Regions from separate parts of the Pseudomonas sp. 9.2(2024) genome, predicted to be linked through region 1. Evidence: predicted binding sites of a transcription regulator. Region 1 holds the regulator's gene; the other holds the start of a gene.
The links. Region 1 encodes sigma-54, which starts transcription at its own class of promoters, with help from an activator protein. Its sites were predicted from a motif close to ANTGGCATNNANNTTGCTNT; they were not measured.
Positions count from the first base shown of each region.

Region 2: a site for sigma-54 is predicted at 7,327-7,346, ahead of ABFB52_RS09925 (circularly permuted type 2 ATP-grasp protein). Genes of this name have one in related genera too.

Region 1 is NZ_CP155585.1:1,252,872-1,267,622, reverse strand. Features, by position in the region: gene ABFB52_RS05575 (BolA family protein) at 1-7, opposite strand, end outside; gene ABFB52_RS05570 (STAS domain-containing protein) at 123-428, opposite strand; gene ABFB52_RS05565 (ABC transporter substrate-binding protein) at 425-1,075, opposite strand; gene mlaD (outer membrane lipid asymmetry maintenance protein MlaD) at 1,087-1,554, opposite strand; gene mlaE (lipid asymmetry maintenance ABC transporter permease subunit MlaE) at 1,554-2,351, opposite strand; gene ABFB52_RS05550 (ATP-binding cassette domain-containing protein) at 2,351-3,163, opposite strand; gene ABFB52_RS05545 (KpsF/GutQ family sugar-phosphate isomerase) at 3,440-4,414, shown strand; gene ABFB52_RS05540 (HAD family hydrolase) at 4,415-4,939, shown strand; gene lptC (LPS export ABC transporter periplasmic protein LptC) at 4,948-5,520, shown strand; gene lptA (lipopolysaccharide transport periplasmic protein LptA) at 5,507-6,052, shown strand; gene lptB (LPS export ABC transporter ATP-binding protein) at 6,052-6,777, shown strand; gene ABFB52_RS05520 (RNA polymerase factor sigma-54) at 6,964-8,457, shown strand; gene raiA (ribosome-associated translation inhibitor RaiA) at 8,531-8,839, shown strand; gene ptsN (PTS IIA-like nitrogen regulatory protein PtsN) at 8,851-9,315, shown strand; gene rapZ (RNase adapter RapZ) at 9,318-10,175, shown strand; gene ABFB52_RS05500 (HPr family phosphocarrier protein) at 10,191-10,466, shown strand; gene ABFB52_RS05495 (ZIP family metal transporter) at 10,504-11,397, opposite strand; gene ABFB52_RS05490 (superoxide dismutase) at 11,428-12,039, opposite strand; gene ABFB52_RS05485 (hypothetical protein) at 12,041-12,481, opposite strand; gene ABFB52_RS05480 (class II fumarate hydratase) at 12,509-13,885, opposite strand; gene ABFB52_RS05475 (FagA protein) at 13,866-14,273, opposite strand; gene pmbA (metalloprotease PmbA) at 14,436-14,751, opposite strand, start outside.
Region 2 is NZ_CP155585.1:2,183,858-2,198,608, reverse strand. Features, by position in the region: gene ABFB52_RS09950 (3-hydroxyacyl-CoA dehydrogenase NAD-binding domain-containing protein) at 1-1,467, opposite strand, end outside; gene ABFB52_RS09945 (acetyl-CoA C-acetyltransferase) at 1,485-2,690, opposite strand; gene ABFB52_RS09940 (cytochrome c) at 3,315-4,100, shown strand; gene ABFB52_RS09935 (transglutaminase family protein) at 4,115-4,924, opposite strand; gene ABFB52_RS09930 (alpha-E domain-containing protein) at 4,921-5,871, opposite strand; gene ABFB52_RS09925 (circularly permuted type 2 ATP-grasp protein) at 5,884-7,293, opposite strand; gene ABFB52_RS09920 (ribonuclease E inhibitor RraB) at 7,772-8,119, opposite strand; gene ABFB52_RS09915 (hypothetical protein) at 8,330-8,563, opposite strand; gene speE (polyamine aminopropyltransferase) at 8,720-9,595, opposite strand; gene ABFB52_RS09905 (PLDc N-terminal domain-containing protein) at 9,730-9,921, opposite strand; gene ABFB52_RS09900 (hypothetical protein) at 9,993-10,523, opposite strand; gene ABFB52_RS09895 (ankyrin repeat domain-containing protein) at 10,614-11,132, opposite strand; gene ABFB52_RS09890 (long-chain-acyl-CoA synthetase) at 11,230-13,068, opposite strand; gene ABFB52_RS09885 (DUF3509 domain-containing protein) at 13,459-13,737, shown strand; gene mtnC (acireductone synthase) at 13,816-14,499, opposite strand; gene ABFB52_RS09875 (acireductone dioxygenase) at 14,504-14,751, opposite strand, start outside.

The DNA.
Region 1 (14,751 bases):
CCTGCATGCTCAACCTCAATCGGCGCCCTGTGCGCACGGGTCGGACATCATACAAAAAAGCCCCGCGCCTGCGAACCCCGCTGCGCAGGACTCTGACGGGGGGCTTCTCTATAGATGCGGGTTCAGGGTTGCGCCAACAGCTCGGTCAGTTCGCTGACCTGAGCAATTTCACGCATGTCTTCGGGCATCCCGCGGATGCTGACCGCCTTGCCGGCGGCCTTGGCATCGCGAATGAAGCACAGCAGCAGCGACAGACCGACGCTGCTGGACTTCTCCACCGCCGAGCAATCGATCACCAATGCCGGGGCATTGCACGACTTGATCAGCGCCCTGCCCTGCTCGCGCAGGTCAGGGGCGGTGCGATAATCCAGCACGCCGCTGAGCTGCAGCTCACTGGCTTCGTCCAGACGAATGGCCGACTCGGTCATTGGGCTGGCTTCTCGTTCTGCTCGGCCGACTGCTTGGCTTTGGCGACTTCACCGGCCCAGCCGTTGATGGTCTTGTCCAGGTCGTTGCCGTTGCGCTGCATCGCGTCGGCGAACTGGTCACGGAACAGTTTCCCGATGTTGATGCCGTTGATGATCACGTTACGCAGTTTCCACTCGCCGTTGATCTTCTCGAGGGTGTACGACACCGGATAAATCGCGCCGTTGTTGCCCTTGACGGTCATGCCGACGCTGGTGCGGTCGCCCGACTCATCCTTGGGTGCATCGACGGTGATGCCCTGGTTGTTGTACTCGAGCAAGGCGTTGCCGTAGAACTGGAACAGGCCGCGCTTGAAGTTTTCCTCGAAGGTCTTCATCTGCGCCGGGGTTGCCTTGCGCGAATACTTGACCGTCATGATGCTCTTGGAAATGCCCTCGGCATCCACGACCGGCCCGACGATGGTGTTCAACGCGGTGTAGAAGTCCTGCGGATCCTGCTTGTACTTCTCTTTATTGGCCGACAGATCGGCGAGCATCCGGTTCGTGGTGTCCTGAACCAGATCGTGCGCCGATTGTACCGCCACGGCGTTAGCCACCAGCGGCAGTGCCGCAAGCAACACCAACAGGCCACGTCGCAAGGTAGAGATCATTCAAAAGCTCCTCATTTGGCGTCTTTGCTAACGGTATTGAGCAGGAATTTACCGATCAGGTCTTCCAGTACCAGAGACGACTGGGTGTCGTGAATGGTTCCACCATCCTTGAGCGGAGTGTCTTCCCCGCCCACGCTGATACCGATGTACTTCTCGCCCAGCAGACCCGCAGTCAGGATAGATGCTGTGGAGTCGGTCGGCAGATTGTCGACGCTTTTATCCACTTGCAGGGTCACCCGACCGGTGAAGCTGTCGCGGTCCAGATCGATCGCGGTGACCTTGCCGATGGTCACACCCGCCATGGTCACTTTGGCTCTGACCGTCAGGCCGGCGATATTGTCGAAATACGCGTAAAGCTTGTAGGTATCGGTGGTCGAAGTCGGAGACAGGCCACTGACCCGCAGGGCCAGCAGCAACAAGGCCAGGATCCCTGCCAGCAGGAACAGGCCGACACCGATTTCCAGGGTGCGGTTTTGCATCAGAAATCTCCAAACATCAAAGCGGTCAGAATAAAGTCCAGGCCGAGGACTGCCAGCGAGGCGTAAACCACGGTCTTGGTAGTGGCACGGCTGATCCCCTCGGAAGTGGGTTCGCAGTCATAGCCTTGAAATACGGCGATCCAGGTGACGACAAAAGCGAATACTGCACTTTTGATGATGCCGTTGAGCACATCGTCACCGAAGCTCACGCTGTTCTGCATGTTCGACCAGTAGGAACCTTCGTAGACGCCCAGCCAGTCGACGGCGACCCACGAACCGCCCCAGATGCCAACCACGCTGAAGATCATCGCCAGCACCGGCAGGGAAATGAAGCCGGCCCACAGACGCGGAGCGATGATGTACTTGAGCGGGTCGACCCCGATCATTTCCAGGCTGGACAACTGCTCGGTCGATTTCATGTTGCCGATTTCCGCCGTCAGCGCCGAACCGGCACGACCGGCGAACAACAGCGCGGTCACCACCGGCCCCAGTTCACGCAGCAGGGTCAGCGCCACCATCTGCCCGACAGCCTGCTCCGAGCCGTAGCTCGACAGGATGTTGAAGCCCTGCAGCGCCAGCACCATGCCGATGAAAATCCCGGACACCACGATGATCACCAGCGACATCACACCGACGGAGTGCAGCTGCTTGACCAGCAGGCCAAAACCGCCACCGATGCCACCACGACCCAGCAAGGCATGAAACAGGAACAGGGTCGAACGCCCGAACACTGCGACGCTGTCGATTCCGGCGAGGCCGAAGCGACGTACACGCTCCATTAATGTAATTCTGCGCATCAGCGGCGCTTCCCCAGAAGATCTGCGCGGTAATCCGGCGCTGGAAAGTGATACGGCACCGGGCCGTCGGGTTCACCGGTCATGAACTGGCGGATACGCGGATCGTCCGAGTTCATCAGTTCGTCCGGCGTGCCCTGCCCCAATACCTGCCCATCACCGACCACATAGATGTAGTCGGCAATGCTCGCGGTTTCGGCGAGATCGTGGGACACCACGATGCTGGTGATCCCCAGGGCATCGTTGAGCAGACGGATCAGGCGAACCAGAACGCCCATGGCGATCGGATCCTGGCCGACGAACGGTTCGTCGTACATGAGAATCTGCGGATCGAGGGCAATGGCACGGGCCAGTGCGACACGGCGTTTCATGCCGCCGGACAGCTCGTCGGGCATCAGTTCGATCGCCCCGCGCAGTCCCACCGCCTGCAATTTGAGCAGCACGATGTCGCGGATCATCTCGTCCGGCAGGTCGGTATGAACACGAAGCGGGAAGGCGACGTTCTCGAACACATCGAGATCGGTGAACAGCGCACCGCTCTGAAACAGCACGCCCATGTGCTTGCGCGCATCGAACAGATCGCTGCGCGACAGCTTCGGCAGGTTCTGGCCGTTGACCCAGACCTCGCCTTTGGATGGCCGCAACTGCGCGCCCATCAGGCGCAGCAGCGTGGTCTTGCCACACCCGGAAGGCCCCATGATGCCGGTGACCTTGCCGCGCGGGATGCGGATATCGACGTTATTGAAAATGCTCCGCGCACCGCGCTTGAAGGAGACTCCCTTCAGCTCGACCGCGTAGGCGTTATCGGCACTCATCTAAACTCCTTGCGATGCAGCCTCTCACTCGGACGCCTGGCTTCCTGGAAGAAAGCCCCTACATCCCGGGCAGGCCGAACTGGCGGCGAACTATATCACTGCAAAGGGCAAGCGCCCAAGGCCTGCACCGGCCCGCATTCGGCGAGTTGAAGGGCTTCAGGCCTTATTTACAGAGTTTTGGTAACGAGGAATGACAAAGCACGACGAACTTGCGTGAGGCTTTTCAACATAACCGCTATAATCGCCGCCTTTTCATCGGGCTATACGATTTCTGACATGAGCCAAACCAGCGACCTGATTCAATCGGCACAACGCACCATCCGCCTCGAAGTGGAAGCCGTACAAGGCTTGTTGCCCCATATCGACGCCGATTTCGTACGCGCTTGCGAGATGATTCTGGCCAGCAAGGGCCGTGTTGTCGTGGTCGGTATGGGCAAGTCCGGGCACATCGGCAACAAGATTGCCGCGACCCTGGCCAGCACCGGCACCCCGGCGTTTTTCGTGCACCCGGCCGAGGCCAGCCACGGCGACATGGGCATGATCACTCGCGATGACGTGATTCTGGCCCTGTCGAACTCCGGCTCCACTAACGAAATCGTCACCCTGCTGCCACTGATCAAGCGCCTGGGCATCCAGCTGATCAGCGTCACCGGCAACCCGCAATCGCCGCTTGCCAAGGCTGCCGAGGTCAATCTCAACGTTCACGTCGAACACGAAGCCTGCCCGCTGAACCTCGCACCGACCTCCTCGACCACCGCTGCGCTGGTCATGGGCGACGCCCTGGCCGTGGCGCTGCTGGAAGCGCGCGGCTTCACTGCCGAAGATTTCGCCTTTTCCCACCCGGGCGGCGCACTGGGCCGACGCCTGCTGCTGAAAGTGGAAAATGTCATGCACGCCGGTCAGGAACTGCCGCAGGTACAGCGCGGCACCCTGCTCAAGGACGCGCTGATGGAAATGACCCGCAAGGGTCTGGGCATGACCGTCATTCTTGAAACGGACGGCAAACTGGCCGGGATCTTCACTGACGGCGACCTGCGCCGCACCCTGGATCGCAGCATTGATATCCATAGCGCCACCATCGACCAGGTAATGACCGTGCACGGCAAGACCGCCCGCGCCGAGATGCTCGCGGCCGAAGCCCTGAAAATCATGGAAGACCACCGAATCAACGCGCTGGTTGTCGTAGATGAAGAGGATCGCCCGATCGGCGCCTTCAACCTCTCCGATCTGCTGCGCGCAGGAGTGATGTAAATGAGCACCGATCTGCTGCAACGCGGCAAAGCCATCAAACTGGCGGTTTTCGACGTCGACGGTGTCCTCACCGACGGTCGCCTGTACTTCCTTGAAGACGGCAGCGAGTTCAAGACTTTCAATACACTCGATGGCCAGGGCATCAAGATGCTGATGAATGCTGGTGTACAGACCGCCATCATCAGTGGTCGCAAGACCCCGGTGGTCGAACGCCGGGCAAAAAACCTGGGGATCCCGCACCTGTTTCAGGGCCGCGAAGACAAACTGGTCGTGCTCGACGGTCTTCTGGAGCAACTGGGCCTAAGCTATGAGCAAGTGGCTTACCTCGGTGACGACCTGCCGGACCTGCCGGTGATCCGCCGTGTAGGGCTGGGCATGGCCGTGGCCAACGCCGCCCCCTTTGTGCGCGAGCACGCCCATGGCGTCACCCAGGCCCGTGGCGGCGAAGGTGCCGCCCGCGAATTCTGCGAACTGATCCTGCGCGCCCAAGGCAGCCTCGACGCCGCCAACAACGCGTACCTGTGAGTCCAACCATGTTTAGCAAAAAGTTTCGCAACATCCTGCTGTTCGGTTGCATCGCAGCGATATTCGGTGCGGTCGGCTACTGGAACATCAGCCCGGAACGCTTCCTCGACAAACCGCCGGTTTCGGCAGAGGAAAGCCCGATCGACTGGTATGCGACCAATACCCACACGATCCAGTACCTCGAAGACGGCAAAGTGCAGTACGAAATGACGTCCGACAAGGCTGAGCACGTCAAGGCGACCGACATTACACTGGTCACCAAGCCTGATCTGAACATGTTCCGTGGCACCGATTTCCCATGGCACGTGACCAGTGAACGCGGTGAAGTGAACTCCGGTGGCACCGAGGTCGAGCTGATCGACTCGGTACGCGTCAAGCGCACCGACGAAAAGAACCGCGACACCCTGATCACCTCCACTCGCATGACGGTGTTCCCGCAGCAGCAATATGCGCAGACCCAGCAACCCGTTAGAATCGACGGCGCTGGCGGTGTATCGACTGGCGTAGGAATGAAAGCGTATTTGAAGGAAAGCAGGATACACCTGCTATCGAACGTAAGAGGACAGTATGAGGCTCGTTAAAACCCTCCCTATTTTGCTCAGTCTGGGCGCAGCACTGGGAAGCGTGAGCGCCTGGGCTCTGCCGAACGATCAAGAGCAGCCAATCCGTATTCAGGCCGACGATGCCCAGCTGGACGACAAGAACGGCGTTGCTACCTATAAAGGTGACGTGATCATCACTCAGGGTTCGATGATCGTCAAAGGCAACACCGTGACCATCACCCGCACCCAGACCGGCGATATCGACGTCGTGACCTCGGTGGGCAACCTTGCCTACTTCGAGCAGTTGCAGACGGCGGGCGACACCAAGCCTGTACAGGGCTGGGGCGTGACCATTCAGTACCACGCCGCGCAAAACCGCGTTGTGCTGATCGACAAGGCGAAAGTCGTCGACAAGGACAACAACACCACTCAGGGCGAGAAAATCGTCTATGACACGGTGAAAAAGCTGGCCAGCGCTGGTCGTGCCACCGGCAACAAGGTCACCGAAGCGCGTCCGCGCATTGACATGGTGATCCAGCCGAAGAAGAAAACCGACGAGAAAACCCAGTAATGGCAACTCTGAAAGCTCAGCACCTGGCCAAGGCCTATAAAAGCCGCCAGGTCGTGCGCGACGTCAGCCTGTCGATCGACAGCGGTCAGATCGTCGGCCTGCTCGGCCCTAACGGCGCCGGCAAGACCACCTGCTTCTACATGATCGTCGGTCTGGTCCAGGCCGATCAGGGTCGCGTACTGATCGACGATCTGGACGTCAGCCACCAGCCGATGCACGGTCGCGCCAAGGCCGGTATCGGCTATCTGCCGCAAGAAGCGTCGATCTTCCGCAAACTGTCGGTAGCCGACAACATCATGGCCATCCTTGAGACCCGTCAGGAGCTCGACAAGGCCGGTCGTCGCAAGGAGTTGGAAAGCCTGCTGCAGGAATTCCACATCAGCCACATCCGCGACAACCTCGGCATGAGCCTGTCCGGTGGTGAGCGCCGCCGGGTGGAAATCGCCCGTGCACTGGCCACGGCACCGAAATTCATCCTGCTCGACGAACCGTTCGCCGGTGTCGACCCGATCTCTGTCGGCGACATCAAGCAGATCATCCACCACCTCAAGGCCAAGGGCATCGGTGTACTGATCACCGACCACAACGTCCGTGAGACGCTGGATATCTGCGAAACCGCCTACATCGTCAACGATGGCCAGTTGATCGCCGAAGGCGACTCCGCGACCATCCTCGCCAACGATCTGGTGAAGGAAGTCTACCTGGGCCACGAGTTCCGCCTGTAAGCTCGACGGTATTCGACCAGCCGTCCGGGTGCTGTAACGTTGAAGCGCTTTTTTATACGCTTTTATTGTTACAGCGCTCTAGGCAAACACGACAGTTTCAGGCATATAATTTGCTTAAGTTTGGCGCTCCGGCGCCCTGTAGTGGATGGCGCATAGCGCCGGCGAATAAGGTGTTAAGCCCCTGCCATGAAACCATCGCTAGTCTTGAGAATGGGCCAGCAGCTGACGATGACACCGCAGCTGCAACAGGCCATCCGCCTGCTCCAATTGTCTACCCTGGATCTGCAACAGGAAATCCAGGAGGCTCTGGAATCCAATCCGATGCTCGAACGCCAGGAAGACGGCGACGACTTCGACAACTCCGATCCCATGGCCGACAACGCCGAACAGAAGCCCAACACCGAGATCCAGGAACCTTCTTATCAGGAGACCGCGCCGACAGTCGACAACCTCGAAGACGGCGAATGGAACGAGCGAATCCCCAACGAACTGCCCGTTGACACCGCCTGGGAAGACGTCTACCAGACCAGCGCCAGCAGCCTGCCGAGCAGCGACGATGACGAGTGGGACTTCACCACCCGCACCTCCGCCGGCGAGAGCCTGCAAAGCCACCTGCTGTGGCAGTTGAACCTCGCACCGATGTCCGACACCGATCGCCTGATCGCCGTCACCCTGATCGATTGCATCAATAATCAGGGCTACCTGGACGAAACCCTCGAAGAAATTCTCGAAGCCTTCGATCCCGAGCTCGACATCGAGCTGGACGAGATCGAAGCCGTCCTGCACCGCATCCAGCAATTCGAGCCGGCAGGCATCGGCGCACGCAACCTGGGCGAATGCCTGCTGCTGCAATTGCGCCAGCTGTCGGCCAAGACCCCTTGGCTGGCCGAGGCCAAACGTCTGGTCACCGATTACATTGACCTGCTCGGCAGCCGCGACTACAGCCAGCTGATGCGGCGCATGAAGCTCAAGGAAGATGAACTGCGCCAGGTCATCGAACTGGTGCAGAGCCTCAATCCGCGCCCAGGCTCGCAGATCGAATCCACCGAAGCCGAGTACGTGGTGCCTGACGTCATCGTGCGCAAGGACAACGAGCGCTGGCTGGTCGAGCTGAACCAGGAATCGGTACCGCGCCTGCGGGTCAACGCCCAATACGCCGGTTTCGTGCGCCGTGCCGACACCAGCGCCGACAATACCTTCATGCGCAATCAGTTGCAGGAAGCTCGCTGGTTCATCAAGAGCCTGCAGAGCCGCAACGAAACCCTGATGAAAGTAGCCACCCAGATCGTCGAGCATCAGCGCGGCTTTCTGGAGTACGGCGACGAAGCCATGAAGCCGCTGGTCCTGCACGACATTGCAGAGGCGGTTGGCATGCACGAGTCGACGATTTCCCGGGTGACCACGCAGAAATTCATGCATACCCCACGGGGCATATATGAACTGAAATACTTTTTCTCCAGCCATGTGAGCACCTCAGAAGGCGGTGAATGCTCGTCCACGGCGATCCGCGCGATCATCAAGAAACTGGTTGCCGCGGAAAATCAGAAAAAGCCGTTGAGTGACAGCAAGATCGCTGGTTTACTGGAGGCACAAGGCATTCAGGTGGCTCGCCGCACCGTCGCCAAGTACCGCGAATCCCTCGGGATCGCGCCTTCGAGCGAACGCAAGCGGTTGATGTAAGCCACGTTACAGCGTTCCAGTGGCAGGCTCTTCGGCCTGCCGCTTTATGCACTGGCAACGAAGGAGAAGCTGTATGCAAGTCAACATCAGTGGACACCAACTGGAAGTTACCCAGCCTCTGCGCGAGTACATCGAGCTCAAGCTCAAGAAGCTCGAAGGGCATTTCGACAAGATCACCAACGTACAGGTCACGATGTGCGTCGAAAAGCTGAAGCAGAAAATCGAAGCCACGCTGCATATTCCCGGCAACGAGGTCGTCGCAAACGCGGAACATACCGATATGTACGCTGCGATCGACGCGTTGACCGACAAGCTTGATAAACAACTCAAAAAGCATAAGGAAAAGACCCAGAGCCTGCTTCAGGGCGCTACCGGTCGATAACCCCCACCCCCATGATCCGACTTGAAAGTATCCTGACCCCCGGCCGTTCCCTGGTGAACGTGCCGGGCGGCAGTAAAAAGAAAGCCCTCGAACAAATTGCCAACCTGATCGCCCGGGAAGTCCCGGATCTGGAGATGCAAGATGTCTTCGAGGCATTGATTGCCCGTGAAAAACTGGGTTCCACCGGTTTTGGCAACGGCATCGCCATTCCTCACTGCCGCCTCAAGGGCTGCGAAGCGCCGATCAGTGCGCTGATGTACCTTGATGCCCCTATCGATTTCGACGCTATCGACGGCGCGCCTGTGGACCTGCTGTTCGTCCTGCTGGTGCCGGAAGCCGCCACCGATGCGCACCTGGAGCTGTTACGCCAGATTGCCAGCATGCTCGACCGCAAGGACGTGCGCGACAGACTGCGCAGCGCGCCAAGCAACGAAGCCTTGTACCAGGTTGTACTGGAAGAACAGAACAGGCCGTAACCATGCGCTTGATCATTGTCAGTGGCCGTTCCGGCTCGGGTAAAAGTACCGCCCTGGATGTCCTTGAGGACAACGGCTACTACTGCATTGACAACCTGCCAGCCGGCTTGTTGCCAGACCTCGCCGAGCGCGCGCTGGTTCATACCGAAATGCTCCAGCCACAGGTGGCGGTCTCGATCGACGCCCGCAACCTGCCGAGCCATCTGTCACGCTTTCCAGAGTTGCTCGAGGAAGTGCGCAGCCGGCACATCCAGTGTGATGTCCTGTACCTGGACGCCGATGACGAAACGTTGCTCAAACGTTTTTCGGAAACCCGTCGTCGCCACCCGCTCAGCAATGCCAATCGCTCGCTGGCCGAAGCCATCAACGACGAAACCGCGCTGCTGGGCCCGATCGCCGATCTGGCCGACCTGAAGGTCAATACCACCAATCTGAACCTCTACCAGCTGCGCGATACCATCAAGCTGCGACTGTTGAACCAACCGGAGCCGGGGACTGCATTTCTGGTGGAGTCGTTCGGTTTCAAACGCGGCATGCCGGTGGATGCGGATCTGGTGTTCGATGTACGCTGCCTGCCCAATCCGTACTGGAAACCGGAATTACGCGCACAATCCGGGCTCGATGAGCCTGTGGCGGAATACCTGGCGGCGCAGCCGGAGGTCGAAGAGATGTTCCAGGACATCTATGCGTACCTGTTCAAATGGCTGCCGCGCTTCGCTGCAAGCAATCGCGCTTATGTGACCATTGCCATTGGCTGCACCGGCGGACACCACCGTTCCGTCTACCTGACCGAACGCCTGGGTCAGGCCCTGCAGAAAACCCTGAAGAACGTCCAGGTTCGCCACCGCGACCTCAGCTAAAGGATTCACACCGCGATGCCTGCTCTGGAAATCGAAATCATCAACAAGCTGGGCCTGCATGCCCGGGCGTCGGCAAAGTTCGTTGGCGTGGCGGGTCAATATCCCGACTGCACGATCAGAGTGGGTCGCACCCCGGAAACCACGGTTGATGGCAAAAGCATCATGGCGATGATGATGCTCGCCGCCGGCAAGGGCACCAAAATCCACCTGAGTACTGAGGGTCATCAGGAACAGGAAGCCATGGATGCGCTGGTCGCGCTGATCAACAACTACTTCGACGAAGGCGGTTGAAAGCCTTTAGTGTCGAGGGAGGGAGCAAGCCTCCCTCTCATCCCAACGCCGTATCCATCACCATCATCAGGCAGAACCCGATCAACAATCCCAGGCTCGCCAGCTTGTCGTGACCATTGCGCCGCGACTCCGGGATCACTTCGTGAGTCACCACCAACAGCATTGCCCCGGCCGCCAGCGCCAGTCCCAGGGGTAATAACAGTTCCGCCAGGCTGACCAGCCACGCACACAGCAGTGCAAACACCGGCTCGACCAGGCCCGATGCCGCCCCGATCAGAAACGCCTTGACCCGCGACATCCCGGCTCCGGCCAACACCAGCGCAATGACCAGTCCTTCCGGCACATCCTGCAAGGCGATGCCCATCGCCAGGCTGTCAGCGTCCGGCATGCCGCCGCCAGCGGAAACACCGACGGCCATGCCTTCCGGGATGTTATGGGCAATGATGGCAAACACGAACAACCAGATACGTGGCGGAATCACCGGATGCTCGACAGTGCCGATGAGCATTTCCGGCGAAGCCCCGGACACCTTGCGATCCACCAGATACAGGCCGAACGCCCCGAGCATGATGCCGAAACAGATCAAACCACTGGCGCCCCACGGGCCAAGCCCCAGACTTTCGGCGGCAGCGATTCCCGGCACGATCAGCGAAAACGCGGTTGCCGCCAGCATCACACCGGCGCCAAAACCCAGCAGCGTATCGCCCAGGACCTGGGGCATGTTGCGGATCACCAGCACCGGAACCGCGCCGAGTGCAGTGCCGAGAGCGCAGATCGCGCCGCCCTGCAATGCCCGCGACAATCTCGGCTCCAGATTCAGCCATTCCAGCCCATGCGCCACCAGCAAGGTCATGCCCGCCAATAGCAGCAGCGATCCAATTGCGTAACGAAACATACGCCCACTTCCGATCGCCAGTGTTTCAGTGCCCATAGTCACCCTTGGATTGTTTTTATAGGAGACTTAAACCAGCGCGGCCTGATAGCGCACAGCAACTTCCGGCCAGTTGATCACGTTGTAGAAAGCGCTGATGTATTCCGGCCGACGGTTCTGATAACGCAGATAGTAGGCGTGCTCCCACACGTCGAGGCCGAGTATCGGCGTGTTGCCGTTCATCAGCGGGCTGTCCTGGTTACCGCTGCTTTCCACCACCAGTTTCTTTTCCGGGGTGACGCTGAGCCAGGCCCAACCACTGCCGAAGCGGGTCAGTGCGGCTTTGGTGAAGGCCTCTTTGAAGCTGTCGAGGCCACCCAGTTGCTCATCGATCGCCTTGGCCAGCGCACCGTCAGGTTTGCCACCGCCGTTGGGCACCATCACTTCCCAGAACAGCGAATGGTTGGCATGACCGCCGCCCTGGTTGATCACCGCCGCACGAAGCTTTTCCGGCAGTTGCTGGACGCTGGCGACCAGCTTCTCCACCGGCCAGTCCGCGAATTCGGTGCCCTCGACCGCAGCGTTCAGATTGTTGATATAAGTCTGATGATGCTTGGTGTAGTGGATCTCCATGGTTTGCGCATCGATGTGCGGCTCCAGTGCGTCGTAGGCGTAAGGCAAGGCTGGCAGGGTAAAAGCCATTTCAGTGGACTCCATGGTGATGTTGGGCAGGCACGCGGCGCGCATTGCCGGTATCCGGGTGCAGCAAGCGTTGGGTGCGCGGGTATTCGCCGTGTTCGCTGATGAAATTGAGCAGCTCGACGTAGGTCTTGCTGCTCTGGCGAAGGGCCGCTTCACGCAGCGCCGGGCGCAGGCGCTCGTCCTGCATGGTCTGCAACAGTCGTTGATGGATCGCGCACAGGTACTCGGCGCTCTCCTCCGGCTGGTTCAGGCGCAGATGCAGGTCGGCCAGGTTGTGATGAGAAATGACGCAGGCCGCCACCGCTTCGTCGGCATCGGCCCAGCGCTCGAACAACACCTGTGCCAAAGCCAGGGCTTGCAGGTAAGCCTCGCGGGCATCGATCAGCTCGCCCAGCATGAAGCAGCGATTGGCCCGTTCGATCGTGCGTTTCCAGTGCTCCATGGTGAACCTCCAAAGCGGTTGCGGTGCTTACACGCCGCCGGCGGTGAGTTTCTCGGGATTGAGCAACTCTTCCAGCTGGCTGCGCGACAGGTCGGTGTGCTCCAGCGCGACATCAATCACCGGACGACCTTGTTTGTAGGCCTGCTTGGCGATCTCGGCAGCCTTCTGGTAACCGATGATCGGGTTGAGTGCGGTCACCAGAATCGGGTTGCGCGACAGCGCTTCCTTGAGGCGCGACTCATTGACCTTGAAGCTGGCAATCGCCTTGTCACCCAGCAGACGGCTGGAGTTGGCCAGCAACTCGATGCTGCTCAGCAGGTTCTGGGCGATGATCGGCAGCATCACGTTCAATTCGAAATTGCCCGACTGACCGGCGATGGTGATCACCGAATCGTTGCCGATCACTTGCGCGGCCACCATGGCGGTGGCCTCCGGAATCACCGGATTGACCTTGCCCGGCATGATCGAGGAACCCGGCTGCAGCCCTTCCAGTTCGATTTCACCGAGACCGGCGAGCGGGCCGGAGTTCATCCAGCGCAGGTCGTTGGCGATTTTCATCAGCGACACGGCGGTGGCCTTGAGCTGGCCCGACACGGCCACGGCAGTGTCTTGCGAGCCGATCAGAGCGAACAGATCCTTGCCCGGCGTGAACTGGACGTTGGTCAACTGGCTCAATTGGCGGCTGAAACGCGCAGCAAATTCCGGATGCGCGTTGATCCCGGTACCGACCGCCGTGCCGCCCTGGGCCAGGGATTGCAGGCTTGGCAGCAAATCCTGCAGGTGACCGATATTGGCCTTGAGTTGCTGCGCCCAACCGTTGAGCACCTGACTCATGCGCACCGGCATGGCGTCCATCAAGTGGGTGCGGCCGGTCTTGACGTGGTGATGCACCTGCTCGGCCTTGCGCTCGATCACTTGCACCAGATGCAACAGCGCCGGCAGCAGTTGTTCGTGCAAAGCCAGCGCGGCGCTGACGTGGATGGTGGTTGGAATGATGTCGTTGCTGCTCTGCCCGCAGTTAACGTGATCGTTGGCGTTCACCGGCTCTTCGAGCAGGCGGCTGGCCAGGGTGGCGATCACTTCGTTGGCGTTCATGTTGGAACTGGTGCCGGAGCCGGTCTGGAAGATATCCACCGGGAAATGCTGCATGAAGTCGCCTTCCAGCAGACCTTGGGCGGCATCGCTGATGGCTTTGCCTTGCGCGGCGCTGAGCTGGTTAAGTTCGACGTTGGCGCGTGCGGCAGCCGCTTTCGCCAGAATCAGGGCGCGGATGAACTGGGTCGGCATCGGCTTGCCGCTGATCGGGAAGTTATCCACTGCGCGCTGGGTCTGCGCGCCGTAGAGAGCGTCCACCGGCACCTGCAGTTCGCCCATGCTGTCGCGCTCAATACGTGTCTTGGTCATCTGAAAATCCTTGCACCAGTTCAATAAGAGGAATCGAGGGTTGCAACTCGCAGGTGGCGAGCTGCCAGGTGTAGCTTTGCCAGCGTTTGAGCCGGCATTTGCACAGTGACAGGCGCTCCATTTCACGCAGCGGGCGCCAGGCTTGATCGAGGCAGAGGCTGCGCCAGTGCCACGGCAACGCGATGTCGGTGGCCGTGTCGAGCAGCAGACGAAAAGAGGTTTCGGCGACCGTCCAGGGCGAGGTCGCCGTGCAGCAGGCCAGATACCGGCCTTCGGCCAGGTAGAGTTCGATCAGGCGCGGTTCGTCGGGATCCATCGCGCAACGGATCTGGCGACTCATCCAGCGCCAGCTTTCGAGGTACGGCTGCTCGTGCAAGGCAGAACTCATGATTCTGGGCTCATCCGATAATGAGATTTATTATTAGATGATAATGAGAACCAAAACAAGAGTGGCTTTTTTGCTGCCCTGATCAACCCGAAAAGTTTGCGGAAACAAAAAAGGCGCGCCACCCAATCGGATGACACGCCTTTTTTTGTACCTGCCTAGGGCTTAGCTGCCCGCGACAGTCATCTTCTCGATCAACACCGAACCAGTGCGAATGTTGCTGCGCAGTTCCAGATCGTTACCCACCGCGACGATCTGCTTGAACATGTCACGCATGTTGCCGGCGATGGTCACTTCCTGCACCGCGAACTGGATTTCACCGTTCTCGACCCAGAAACCCGCCGCACCGCGCGAGTAATCACCAGTCACCATGTTCAGGCCATGGCCCATCAGTTCGGTGACCAGCAGTCCACGCCCCATGCGCCGCAGCAAGGCAGCCTGGTCTTCATCGCCATGGGTGACGAACAGGTTGTGCACGCCG
Region 2 (14,751 bases), 930 kb from region 1:
TTTCTTGATTTGCAGTACGAAATCGAACCCGCGTGCGAGGGTTTCGTCGCTGGTTTGCGCGCCCTTGATGATTTCCACCAGCGGCATCTTTTCCACCGGGCTGAAGAAGTGCAGGCCGATGAACTTGCTTTGATCCGGTACTGCGGTCGCCAAGCCAGTGATGGGCAAGGTCGATGTGTTGGAAGCAATCACAGCGTCGGCGCCAACCATCTGTTGCGCTGCTGCCGAGACCTTGGCCTTGAGTTGACGATCCTCGAACACCGCCTCGATGATCAGATCGCAACCCGCCAGATCGGCATCGCTTTCGGTCGGCTGGATACGCGCCAGCACCGCTTCACGCTGCTGCGCAGACATTTGCCCACGAGCGACTTTTTTATCCAGCAGCGCCGCCGAATGCGCCTTGCCCTTTTCGGCAGCAGCAAGGTTGATGTCCTTGAGCACCACATCGATTCCGGCCACAGCGCTGACGTACGCGATTCCCGCCCCCATCATTCCGGCGCCAAGCACGCCCACACGCTTCGTCACATAAGGCGCAAAACCCTGCGGCCGCGAACCGCCGGCATTGATTTCATTGAGCTGAAACCAGAAGGTGCCGATCAGGTTTTTCGAGATCTGGCCGGTGGTCAGTTCGGTGAAGTAGCGGGTTTCGATCAGGTGCGCCGTGTCGAAATCCACCTGCGCGCCTTCCACCGCCGCGCACAGAATCTTCTCCGGCGCCGGCAACGTGCCCTGGGTTTTGGTGCGCAGGATCGACGGCGCAATCGCCAGCATCTGAGCAACTTTCGGGTTCGACGGAGTGCCGCCGGGAATCTGATAACCCTTCACATCCCAACGCTGCACGGCCGCAGGATTGGCCAGAATCCAGGCCCGGGCCTTGGCCAGCAGCTCATCGCGATCCGCCGCCAGCTCATCGATCAATCCGGCCTGCAACGCCTGCTGCGGACGGACTTTCTTGCCTTCAAGCAAATACGGCAAAGCCTTTTCGATGCCCAGCATCCGCACCATCCGCACCACGCCACCGCCGCCCGGCAACAGGCCGAGGGTCACTTCCGGCAAACCGAGTTGCACCGATGCATCGTCCAACGCAACGCGGTGGTGGCAGGCCAGGCAGATTTCCCAGCCGCCGCCGAGCGCCGCGCCGTTGATCGCCGCGACCACCGGTTTGCCGAGGGTTTCCAGAGTGCGCAACTGGCCCTTGAGGGTCAGCACCATGTCGTAGAACGCCTTGGCTTCGGGCTTACCGACCTTGATCAATTCATTCAGGTCGCCGCCGGCGAAGAAGGTTTTCTTGGCCGAAGTGATGATCACCCCGGCGATGTCATCTTTTTCCGCCTGCAGTCGGGCGACGCTGTCGGCCATGGCCTCGCGGTACACCGCGTTCATGGTGTTGGCGCTCTGGCCCGGCATGTCGATGGTCAGGAGAACGATACCGTCCTGGCCTTTTTCGTAACGAATGGCTTGGGTCATGACAGGATTCCTTGGGGTCAGAGGCGTTCGATGATGGTGGCGATGCCCATGCCGCCGCCGACGCACAGCGTCGCGAGGCCGTAGCGCAGGCGCCGGGCTTCCAGTTCATCGAGCAAGGTGCCGAGGATCGCGCAACCGGTGGCGCCCAGCGGATGGCCCATGGCGATCGAGCCGCCATTGACGTTGACCTTGTCCGGGTCGACAGCCATGTCCTTGATGAATTTGAGCACCACCGAGGCGAACGCCTCGTTGACTTCAAACAGGTCGATGTCCTCCACCCGCAGCCCGGCCTTGGCCAATGCCTTGCGAGTGGCCGGCGCCGGGCCGGTGAGCATGATCGTCGGATCGGTGCTGGTGACCGCCGTGGCGACGATCCGCGCCCGGGGTTGCAGGCCCAACGCACGCCCCTTGGCTTCGGAGCCGATCAACATCAGCGCCGCGCCATCGACGATCCCCGAGCTGTTGCCCGGCGTGTGCACATGGTTGATCCGCTCGACATGGCTGTAGACCCGCAATGCCGTGGCGTCGAAGCGCATCTGGCCGATCATTTCGAAACTCGGCTTGAGCTTGCCCAGGCCTTCAAGGGTCGACTCGGCGCGAATGAATTCATCGTGATCGAGCAGGATGATGCCGTTCTGGTCCTGCACCGGCACCAGCGACTTGCTGAACGAACCGTCGGCCCGGGCGCGGGCAGCTTTCTGCTGCGAGTGCAGCGCGTAGGCATCGACGTCCTGCCGGCTGAAGCCTGCAAGTGTGGCGATCAGGTCGGCGCCGACGCCTTGTGGTGTGAAGTGGCTGTGCAGGTTGGTTTGCGGGTCCAGCGCCCAGGCGCCACCGTCGCTGCCCATCGGCACTCGGGACATGGATTCGACGCCACCAACTACCACCAGGTCTTCGAATCCAGAGCGCACTTTCATCGCCCCCAGGTTCACCGCTTCCAGCCCCGAAGCGCAGAAGCGGTTGATCTGCACGCCCGCGACGCTGACGTCCCAATCAGCCACCTGCACGGCGGTCTTGGCGATGTCCGAGCCCTGATCGCCAATCGGCGTGACGCAACCGAGCACCACGTCATCGATCTGGCTGGTGTCCAGCGCCGTACGTGCCTGCAAAGCGGTCAGCAGCCCGGCCACCAGGTTCACCGGTTTGACGCTGTGCAGCGATCCGTCGGCCTTGCCCTTGCCACGGGGCGTGCGTAACGCGTCGAAAATCAAAGCTTGGGTCATGACGTCCTCGAACCTGTGCGGTGAGTGAAATTCGTACTGTCACTGTTGTCTTCGCAGGCCATCGATTCAATGACCACAGCGCTCAATGACGTTGACGCGCACGCTCAGACGGACGGTCATCCGTGGCTTGATTAACCGGTTCAGGTGCGCGAGCTGTCTAGCAAACGGGCGGCAAAGAAGCTGGCAATGGGCCTCATGCCTTTTTAATCGCGACAGGTAGCAAATACATACGAAATGGATCTAAGCGAAGCGTGACGCGGGCCCTAAGGTGAAGATGTACGTCGTTGTCGTCGGGTTTTGCCGAGACAGGCGTTCGCTACAGGAAGTGCAGCGCTTGCCGTCATGGATATGCAGGCAGGCATCAGGAAATAACAAAAAAGGCGGTCAAGCCATGTTCAAACAACCGAAAGTACGGCAAGCAGGGCTCATTCTTTTCGCCACGACGCTGTTGTTGATTCTGCCGAACCTGACCAAGGTCATCGGCTGATTCAAGCGGCAGGTATTGTTTATCGCCACTGAAAATGTGACTGGCCCGCTACCCGGGCCAGCGTGGCTGTGCCAACCTTTGCGCACTTCCACGACACGGACGGCGATCACTTGAAAACGCTCATTCTGTTCGGGGCCATGCTGCTGAGCATGCCCCTGTCTGCCGCGCAGCTGAACCTGGAGCTGGGCGCGAACAGCCGCACCTGGCAGACCGAGGAATTGCTCAAGCATCCTCAGGTACAAACCCTCACGGTCAAGAATGATGTGTCCTACAAGAAGGACATGACTTATCGCGCCGTGCCGATCGCCGCGCTGCTGACCGGCATCAAACCGGACGATCACCTGCAAGCCGTAGCGCTGGACGGTTTTGCCGCCGAACTGTCCGCCGCGCCGCTACTGAACAACAAAGGCTCACGCGCCTGGCTCGCCATCGAAGATCCGGCGCAGCCCTGGCCGCCGCTGTCGGAAGGCAAGCACAGCGCCGGGCCGTTCTATCTGGTGTGGACCGATCCGCAGGCCGGCAATATCAGCCCGGAACAATGGCCGTTCGAAGTGGCGAGCATCAAGCGCATGGCGCCGGTGGCCGAGCGCTTCCCTGCCCTGCTGCCGGATCCTGCGTTGAAGGCCGATGACCCGGTGAATCAGGGTTTTGCGCTGTTCCAGAAGAACTGCCTGGCCTGCCATCGCCTGAATGGCGCGGGCGATGCGCAGTTCGGGCCGGACCTGAATATTCCGTACAACCCGACCGAGTACTTCGGCGCGGACTTCCTCAAGCGCTACATTCGCGACCCACAGAGTCTGCGTCAGTGGCCGCAAGCGAAGATGCCAGGGTTTTCTGCCGAGGTGTTGCCGGATGCGGATCTGCAGAAGCTGATCGGGTATTTGCAGCACATGGCCGGGCGCAAGGTTGCGCCGGCCAAGTAAGCCAACTACGTCGTTTACTGTTGTTGCACCGAGATGATTGGCGCTGGTGTCGGCGACACCAGCACTTTCGCGTGCATCTGCTCTGACCCGCCGCCCCGGCGCATGCCGCGCACCGGACAGGCATCCAGATAATCCAGACCCACCGCCAGTTTCAGGTGCCGCTCCGGCCGCGCCAGTTCATTGGTCACGTCAAAGCTGTACCAGGCGTCATCGATCCAGGCTTCGGCCCAGGCGTGACTGGCCAGATGCTCGCAATCCTCGCTGTACAGATAGCCCGACACATAACGTGACGGCACTCCGAGGCTGCGCGCGCAGGCGAGAAACGCGTGGGCGTGATCCTGGCAAACACCCGCCCGGCCGGCAAACGCCTCGGCGGCGCTGGTGTCGACTTCGGTGGCGCCCGGTTTGTAGGTCATGTGCTGGTTAAGCCCATGCATCAGGTCGATCAGTGCATTGCGGTCGCGTCGTTGCTTGCAGGACTTCTCGGCAAACGCCCGCAGCGCCTCGTCAGCCTCGGTGAGCCGGGTGAAACGCAGGAACGGCAGCGCCGACTGACTCTCGTGCTCCGCTTCGCGCAACTCGTCGATATCGACCTGCCCCCGGGCGCCGATGATGATCGCTTCGTGGGGTTCGTCCATGGTCAGCACGTGCAGGATGTTGCCGAACGGATCGAGCTGTGCGCGCACCGGGCGCGGCAGGTCGAGCTGCCAGCTCAGCACGTGCTGACGCTCGCTGTCGTGGGGCGTCAGGCGCAGGTACTGGATGCTCGCGCGCACCTGATCTTCGTAGTGATAGGTGGTCTCGTGGCTGATGGAAAGTCTCATGCGGCCTCCAGGTAGGAACTGTGAATGGCGTTGCCCAACTGGCGCACCAGCGGGATGAATTCGGTGAGCCAGGCGTGCAGCCCTTCCTCAAGGATTTCTTGAATACCGGTGTAGCGCAGACGCGCGTCCATTTCCGCCGCCAGCCGTTGCGCGGGACGACCGTTGGCCCCCGGCAGTTGCGCGAGAATCTGGTCGATCTCTTCCGTGCAGGCCCGCAGCGAACGCGGCACGTCGGCGCGCAACAACAGCAGCTCGGCCACATGCCGGGCGCCGGGCGCATCGCGATAGATCTCGGTGTACGCCTCGAACGACGACAGCGCCCGCAACAGCGCACTCCACTGGTAATAGGCGTGGGCCGTGCCGTCGCTGACCGCTTCGGCCTGATCGCCGGCCATTTCGTAGCGGGCATCGAGCAGGCGCAACGTGTTGTCCGCCCGCTCGATGAACGTGCCCAGGCGAATGAAACGAAACGCGTCGTTGCGCATGATGGTGCCGTAGGACGCGCCCCGAAACAGGTGCGAACGTTCCTTGATCCACTCGCAGAAACGGCTCATGCCGTAGCGGCTGAGGCCCTGATTGGCGATCCCACGGATCTCCAGCCAGGTGGCGTTGATGTTCTCCCACATGTCGGCAGTGATTCGCCCGCGCACCGCATGGGCGCTGGCTCGCGCCGCGCCGAGGCAGCTGTAGATGCTCGCCGGATTCGCCGCGTCGAGGGCGAAGAAGTGCAGCAAGCGCTCGGCATGCAGCTCTCCGTGACGTTCCAGGTAATCGTCCAGCGTGCCGGTGATCAGCAGAGGCATCGCCAGTTCGTGCAGGCCGTCGCCACGGCCGTCCTGCGGCATCAGCGACAGCGAATAGCTGACATCGAGCATCCGTGCGAGGTTTTCCGCCCGCTCCAGGTAACGCGACATCCAGTACAGATCCGAGGCAGTTCTACTTAACATGGCAGGCTTCCTTCAATCCTCGACCACCCAGGTGTCCTTGGTTCCGCCGCCCTGGGATGAGTTCACCACCAGAGAGCCTTCACGCAGGGCGACACGGGTCAAACCGCCGGGCACGACCCGGGTTTCGCGGCCGGACAATACGAACGGACGCAGGTCGATATGGCGCGGCGCAATGCCGTTTTCGACAAAGGTCGGACAGGTCGACAGCGACAGCGTCGGTTGCGCGATGTACGCGTGAGGCTTGGCCTTGATCCGCTCGCGGAACGCATCGATTTCCGCGGTCGTCGCCGCCGGCCCCACAAGCATTCCGTAACCGCCGGAGCCCTGGGTTTCCTTGACCACCAGTTCCGGAAGATTGGCCAGTACATGGGAAAGTTCAGACGGATTGCGGCATTGCCAGGTCGGCACATTCTTCAGGATCGGTTCTTCGTCGAGGTAGAAACGGATCATCTCGGTGACAAACGGGTACACCGATTTGTCGTCCGCCACGCCGGTGCCGATGGCATTGGCCAGCACCACGTTGCCCGAGCGATAGGACGACAGCAGCCCCGGCACGCCGAGCATCGAATCCGGGCGGAACGCCAGCGGATCGAGGAACGCGTCGTCGAGCCGGCGGTAGATCACGTCCACGGCTTTCGGGCCGTCGGTGGTGCGCATGAAGACTTTGTCGTCGCGCACGAACAAGTCCGCACCCTCCACCAGCTCCACGCCCATTTCCCGGGCCAGGAACGCATGCTCGAAAAACGCGCTGTTGAAGCGTCCCGGTGTCAGCACCACCACACTCGGGTCGTCGATCGGGCTTGAGCTTTTCAGGGTGTCGAGCAGCAGATTCGGGTAATGGTCGATCGGGGCGATGCGCTGGGCCGCGAACAGTTCCGGGAACAGGCGCATCATCATCTTGCGGTCTTCGAGCATGTAGCTCACGCCGCTCGGCGTGCGCAGGTTGTCCTCGAGCACGTAGTACGTGCCGTCGCCGTCGCGCACCAGATCGACGCCGGAGATGTGCGAATAGATATCGCGGTGCAGATCCAGTCCCTGCATCGCCAACTGATATTGCTCGTTGGCCAGCACCTGTTCGGCGGGAATGATCCCGGCCTTGATGATGCGCTGCTCGTGGTAAAGGTCGGCGAGGAACATGTTCAACGCCTTGACCCGCTGAATACAGCCGCGCTCGACGATCCGCCACTCGCTGGCGGGAATGCTGCGCGGAATGGTGTCGAAGGGAATCAGGCGTTCTGTCCCTTGCTCGTCCCCGTAGAGCGTGAAAGTGATCCCGGCACGATGGAACAGCAGATCGGCCTCGCGCCGCCGCTGGGCCAGCAGTTCGTCAGGCGTTTCGGCCAGCCAGCGGGCAAACTCCCGGTAATGCGGGCGGATCTGGCCGCCGGCATCGTACATTTCATCAAAATAGGTGCGGATCATGCCGTACTCCTTGTCACTCCGGACATACAGGCCTTCGCAAGGCCCGTGCCATCGGCATAAACGCTTTGATTTCAATCGGTTGGATCTTCACGTCACATGCACCGCACCATTCCTGTGCGGCAAATGCCCCAACCTGATCGCCCCCGCTTCATTGCGACGCAGTCCCGTCGCCTATCACCAGCATAGTCAGAGTTGATTTCACTGCTCGGTGCCGGCTGCGGATAATCCGCGCATCCGCTGCAAAAACGTCGCTGACGAAGTACGCAGCCCCACTGATCCGGCTTGCCTCGGCAGCCATCCCGGCCGTAACCCTGAGCGGTTTCCTCTCCTTCCGGTCTTCCCTTTCAGCCACCTTTTCAGGTGGCTTTTTTTTGCGCCGGTTTCTTGTTTCAGGGTTTTGCCATGGGGTGTTCAGGGGGGCAGAAACGACAACGGCCGACCCGAAGGTCAGCCGTAGCTCGACGTGTTGCGAGAGTGATCAGTTCAAACGGTGCCGGTTGCGGATCTCCTGTTTCACGCCCCAGCCTTCGATGATGCCGCCCAAGGGCTCGACCACCGCCGAAAAGCCCTGCTCGAAATCGCCAATGTCGTCGTAGGTTGCGTACATCACCTTGCTCAATTCCAGAGACCAGCCGCCGTCGTCGCGCGCACTGACCTGGGCATTGATGGATTCACCGCGAAATTTGCCTGCCGCCCTGCGCGCCCGCTCCTCGTCCGGGAAAATGGCGTAGAACTCGATGGGATGGAATCGGGAAAAATCGAAACCGCCTTCTTTCATGCGGCGCAGCACACTGCTGCTGATGTCTTCTTGATAGGCTGTGCTCATGAATCGTCCCCCTCGCATAGATGGATAGACTTTCCGTATTCCCTGCACTGGCCCAACGGGCCCGGGTGCTTACGGCAACCGCGTTGCCGGCGGGAAACAAGCATGTAGCTGACAAGACCAGACCTTAGCGATCCGTTCGCTGATCTCGCTTGCAGAGTAGCCCCAAGATAGAGCCGCTGCCAAGGCCTGGTACATGAAGAAAATGAAGATTCAGATTGGGGTGATGCTGCGGATTTCGATGCTGTTCTGGGTTTTCAGGCTTTTCACGCCGGCATCGGCGGTGCGCCCTTCCAGATCGTTCAGGTCAAGCTCGGCGGCGACCGGCAACAACCGCTCCTTGATGAGGCGAGCTGCCCGTTCATGGCTGGGGCATTCCTCGCACTCGAAGACTTCGTCGATCGTTTCACCATGATCGTCCACGAAAGTGACTTTCCACTTTGACATCGGAGCCTCCTCGATCAAACCCGCAAATGGGCTTACACCTATCTCGACTTTTGTCAGGATTGATCGTTCAAAAGGTTTACACCGATGCAACATGAAAAAAGCCGAGGCCGGCGTGTTTTCGCACACCGGCCTCGGCTTTTTCTGACCCGCGAACGATCAGTCGTTGCTTGGCTTGTTCACTGCCTGCAGCACGTATTGCGGCAAGGCGAAGGCGCCGATGTGGATTTCCGGGTTGTAGTAGCGGGTGACGATGCCGCTGCCGATGAAACGCTGTTGCAGCACTTCGCGGCTCAGCTTGCGGTACGCAGGGTTGGTCGAACCCCAGGCGAAGGTCATCGAACCGCCGATATAGGTCGGCACGGCCGCCTGATAGAAGTGCCAGTCCGGGAACAGGCTGCGCAGGCGGCCGGCGGTGGTTTTCACTTCTTCGATCTGCATGAACGGCGTGCCGTTCTGGGTCACGAGGATGCCGCCCTCGTTCAGGCAGCGGTGGCAGGCCTGGTAGAAGTTTTCCGAGAACAGCACTTCGCCCGGGCCGATCGGGTCGGTGGAGTCGGAAATGATCACGTCGAACTTTTCGGTGGTGGTCGCGACGAAACGCATGCCGTCGTCGATTACCAGGTTCAGGCGTGGATCGTCGTAGGCGCCCTTGGAGTGGTTCGGCAGGAATTCCTTGCACATGTCGACCACGGTGCCGTCGATCTCGACCATGGTGATGTGCTCGACGCTGGCGTGTTTGGTCACTTCGCGCAGCATGCCGCCGTCGCCGCCGCCGATGATCAGCACGCGCTTGGCGGTGCCGTGGGCGAGGATCGGCACGTGGGTGAGCATTTCGTGGTAGATGAATTCATCGGCTTCGGTGGTTTGGATCACGCCGTCCAGCGCCATCACCCGGCCCATGCGCGGGTTCTGGAAAATCACCAGGTGCTGGTGTTCGGTGCGCACTTCGTGCAGCAGTTTTTCCATGCGAAAACGCTGGCCGTAGCCTTCGTAGAGGGTTTCCAGGTATTCGCTGGTCTTGGTGACGGTCATGGTGAAGTGCTCCGATGAATGCGCGGGCGCCAATCGTCAGGTTCGATTGCCCGGGAAAGGCGCGCATTCTACGTTGCCGAAGATGACAGGTCGAACCTCAGTTCATCGGTCCGACCCAATCACGGTGCGAACGGTCAGATCCGCACATTGCCCCGCGGCCCGGCAATCGCCCAGATGATCAGGCCCAGCACCGGCAGGAGGATGATCAACAGCACCCAGAGGATCTTCATCCCGGTCTCGGCGCCGCTTTTCAGCACATTGATGATCGCCCAGATGTCGAGCGCAAGAATGATCAGGCCGACCAGGCCATTGAACGTGGAACCCATGGTGTCGCTCCAGAATAGTGGCATGCACTTTTAGGATAGACGGTCGCGCTCAGGGTTCCCTTTTATTGCGTTCAGACGTGAACGGCGACCTTCAAGGCTTCCAGCGACGGCGCGGCGGCAATGCCGACTTCGGCGCACAGTTCCAGCACGCGCGGCACGTCGTTGCCGTAGACCAGCACCACTTGCAGCTCGTCGTCGAGCAGCTGGCTGAAGTTCATCAGCGTGTAACCACCGTTTTCCTTGTTCAGGCTGCTCATCTGCACCTGGATGCGGTTGAGCGCGGTCAGCGCCTCGGTCTTGGCCAGTTGCTTGGGCTTGAGGTTGAACTCGACACCCGGGCCGAACGAGGCAACGATCTGCGCGAACAGGTCGGCGTAGGTGTCGGCCTGGAACAGCACGGTCTCCGGCAGGCTGCCGACCACGACCCACTCGCCCAGCGGAATCGGGAAAGTGTCGTCGTAGTTGATGTCCGGGTTGGCGGTCAGAAATGCGTCGGCATCGGCGTAGGCCTGTGCCGCTTCGTCAGCGACTTTCTGAATCTCGTCGTCGCCCATGCAGCCGGAGCTGATTTTGCTGATGAGTTCGGCGAGTGCGGCTTTCATGGGAGCGGATCCTGTGGCGAAGGGAATTTTGAGGGCGCGAAGGATAGCGCATTCTCGCCTTCGCCACAGAGCGGGTTCCGGCCAGCGGCGTTAGCCCAGCAGTTTTTCCAGCTGCGCAGTGGTGTCCACGGCGCCCATGGTGCGGGCCGCGTCCAGCGCGGTGATGCCGTTGGCATCCTTGGCTTTCGGGTCGGCGCCCTGGTCGATCAGGAAGTCGACGATTTCAACGCGGTTGAACATCGCCGCCATCATCAACGCCGTGCGGCCGTCGAAGGAGGCGCCTTCGATCTGCGCCCCACCGGCGACCAATGCCTTGACCACGGCCAGGTCACCCTTGAACGCGGCGCCGGCAATCGGGCTCTGGCCGTTGCCGTTGCGTTGTTCCGGATCGGCCTTGTGCTTGAGCAGCACTTGTACCGCGTCCACGTGACCGTAATAACTGGCGAGCATCAGCAGGGTGTCGCCCTTGCTGTTGGTCAGGTTCACCGGCAGACCGGCAGTGATCAGGCGATCGAGCATCACCGCATCGCCCTCGCGCGCCTTGTTGAATACCTGCTCGGTGAATTCGGCAGCTTCTTCGGGGGTCATCTGGCGGCTTTGGTCGGACATGGGGCAACTCCACTTTCGGTCAATCGGAAAGCCGATAGTTTCCCGAGCGCAGCGATAGCTGTCATCCCCTTTTTTCCAAGACTGCCGATAGCCAATATCAATAGCGGTACTTGCCTGCCCGGATGTCGGCAAGAGTTTCATCCGTGACCTGCACGTAGGTTTCGGTCCCCGGCAGCCAGGCATAAATCGGGTCATCCCCCGTCAGGCCGGGGTCGAAGCCTTCGTTTTTCAGGCGGGTCTTCTGATATTTGAAAGTGCCGGTGGTTTCCATTTTCACCTTGACCCGCAAGAACAGCGGCACCGCATAGGCCGGCATGCGTTGGCGGGCGAAAGCCAGCAGCTCGGCGAAATCCAGGGTCGCCAGAGACTCGGCCGGGGTGATCGCCGCCATCCCGGCGCGGCCATTGGTGTTGGGGATTTCCACGCCATAGGCCACCGCTTCGGAAATATGCGGATGCTGGAGCAGCAGGTTTTCGACCTCGGTGGTCGAGACGTTCTCGCCCTTCCAGCGATAGGTGTCGCCGAGACGGTCGACAAACTGTGCATGGCCGAAACCGATGTTGCGCAACAGATCGCCGGTGTTGAAGAAGCGGTCGCCCTTGGTGAACACGTCCTGTAGCACGACTTTCGCGGTTTTTTGTGGGTCGGTGTAGCCGTCCAGCGGCGCCTTGTCGTCGATCCGCGCCAGCAGCAGGCCTCGCTCACCCCGACCGACCTTGCGCATGAATCCGTCATCGCCGCGAATCGGCTCGCCGCTGTCCTGGTCGTAGGCGACCAGTTCCCAGGCCATCAGCGAGAAACCGATGGTGTTGTCGAAATTGAGGATGTTGGTGAAGCCGATATTGCCGTCGCTGGCGGCGTAAAGCTCACAGATGTGATCCACGCCGAAGCGGGTCTTGAACTCGGCCCACGCACCGGGCCGCAGGCCGTTGCCGATCATCTTGCGCACGTCGTGACGGCTGTCGTCGGCGCTGAGCGGCTGATCCACCAGATACCGGCACAACTCGCCGACGTAACCGATGGTGGTTGCGCGATAGCGACGCACATCGCTCCAGAACTGCCGGGCGCTGAACTTGCGGCGAATCGCGAAACCCGACGCGCCATTGACCGCCGAACCCCAGCACACGCAAAGCCCGGTGGCGTGGTACAGCGGCAAGGTGCAATAGACGATGTCGTCCGGGCGCATGTCGAGGGCGATCATGCCGAAGCTCGCCGAACTGCGCATCCAGCGGCCGTGCTTGAACACCCCGGCCTTGGGCAAACCGGTGGTGCCGGAGGTGTAGATGTAGAAGCACGGGTCGTCGAAGAAAATCTGCCGGCTGCTGGCCGGGTTGTCGCCCGAGGCGTCGGCACTGGCGCTGATCAGGTTGATGTAGCCCTCGGGCGCGATGCCCGGATGGCTGAAGGTATCCTGATCGGCGACGAACCAGGCGCGCGCTGCCGGGATCGCTACTTGCTCGCGTACCGCCGCAAATGCCGGCAGCAACTCTTCACCGACAACAATCGCCGCCGGGGTCACCAGATTGATGCTGTGGATCAGCGTATCGCGGGTCTGCGAGGTATTGAGCAGCGCGCTGACGGCGCCGACTTTGGCCAGCGCCAGAATCGTCACCAGCAGTTCCGGACGGTTCTCGATGAACACCGCCACCACATCGCCCTTGCCGATGCCCTGCCCGATCAGATAATGGGCGATGCGGTTGGCCCACTGGTTGACCTGTGAATAACTCAGCACCACCTCGCCCGACAGCAGCGCGGGGCCCTCGGGATTGCGCAGCGTCGCTTGCTCGAATGTCCAGCCCAGGCCACAGGTTTGGGTCGGATCCGTGACGTTGGCCACCTTCATGCCTTTCACCACCCGTGGAATGGCTTTGGCAATCATCGGCAGTTTGCGGAGCATCATGCCCCAGGTAATCGTGTCGCTCGGCGCTTGGTGCATGGCAGCTCCCGTTCGACCTTGACGTGCAGGCCGGATTTTTATTGTCGGGCAATCGGGTGAGACAACCGGCGCTTCTCGAGCGAGGGTCGAGGCCGAAAATACGTCAGGGCTTCGCGGGCTGTACACGCGGTTTTTGCAATGTTTTGTATCCGCCCCGGCACTACTAAACGCCGCATGATTACAGCCAAGGGTATTGGTTCAATCGAATCGACAATGATCCCGCAAAATGCAGGATGCACGATGGCCATTCATGCAGATTGCACGACAGCCAAAACCAGTAGATTTTATAAATTACTGATTTATAAGGATTTTTAAAAACTCAAATACTGGCACAATCGCTGCAACTCCCTATACATGCTTGCCATTCAAGTGCATACGGAGCTGAAAGACATGAACCTGATCCAAGAAAAATTTACCTCCCTGTTTTCCAACTTCGCCGTCACCACCCAGCCCCGTCCCGATGGCGGGATCCTGCTGACGCTGAAGAGTGCCGACGGCAAAGTGTTCAAACGTGCGCTCACGTATCAGCAACTGCATACCGGTGATCAACTGTCGTGGGCAATCAGCGCGATCCGTCGTGATCTGGCGGAACAGGCCAGCGAGCTGCCGCAGATCGGCATGCTGCAAAGCCAGCAGCGTTTTGCCCTGCCGACCTATCACTCGATGTAATTCGAACACCGTATAAACAGACAGGCCGTGGAGCTTTCGCTTCACGGCCTGTTTTTTTTGCGCGTCGATTGGGTGAACTCAGAACGCTTCCGGCTCAATCCCGGTGAAGCTGTCGACGGTCACATGCCCTGCCAACTCCCCGCCTTCACGGGCCAGGCCGCAGGTTTGCAGGCCAGCAGCCTGGGCGGCATCGAGTTCTTGCACGATGTCGGACAGGAACAGAATCTCCTCTGGTTCGACCCCGATGGCCTGCTGGATGTTGCTGTACGACTGCGCCTCGCGCTTGGGGCCCGACGTGGTGTCGAAGTAGCCGCTGAACAGCGGCGTCAGATCCCCTGCTTCCGAGCAGCCGAAAATCAGCTTCTGCGCCTGGATCGAACCGGACGAATAAACAAACAGTTGATAACCGGCCTGATGCCAGCGCTGGAGCGCTTCAACGGCGTCCGGGTAAACATGGCCTTTCAACTGCCCGGCCTGATAACCCTGCTCCCAGACCATGCCCTGCAACGCTTTGAGCGGCGTGGCTTTGCGGTCTTCGGCGATCCAGGCCAGCAGAATGTCCACGACTCGCTCGACATCAGCCTGCGGTTCGTTGCTGTCGCGGCGCACGGCGTCCAGTTGCTCGGCAACGTCGGCACGCTGGGCGTTCTGGCGAACGAAGTCTGGCAGGTGCTTCGCCGCATACGGGAACAGCACGTCGAACACAAAACTCACTGCGCTGGTGGTGCCTTCGATGTCGGTGAGAATGACCTTGATCGACATCGGCTCAGTCCTCCAGACGCGGGAAGCGGCCGGCGATGTCTTCGCCGGTGAAGTTGGCGACCCAGCCTTCAGGGTTGTTGAACAGGCGGATCGCCACGAAATGCGGGTTCTCGCCCATGTCGAACCAGTGCTTGGTGCCGGCCGGCACCGAAATCAGGTCGTTCTTCTCGCACAGTACGGCGTAGACGTAATCGTCGATGTGCAAGGTAAACAGGCCACGACCGGCGACGAAGAAACGCACTTCGTCTTCAC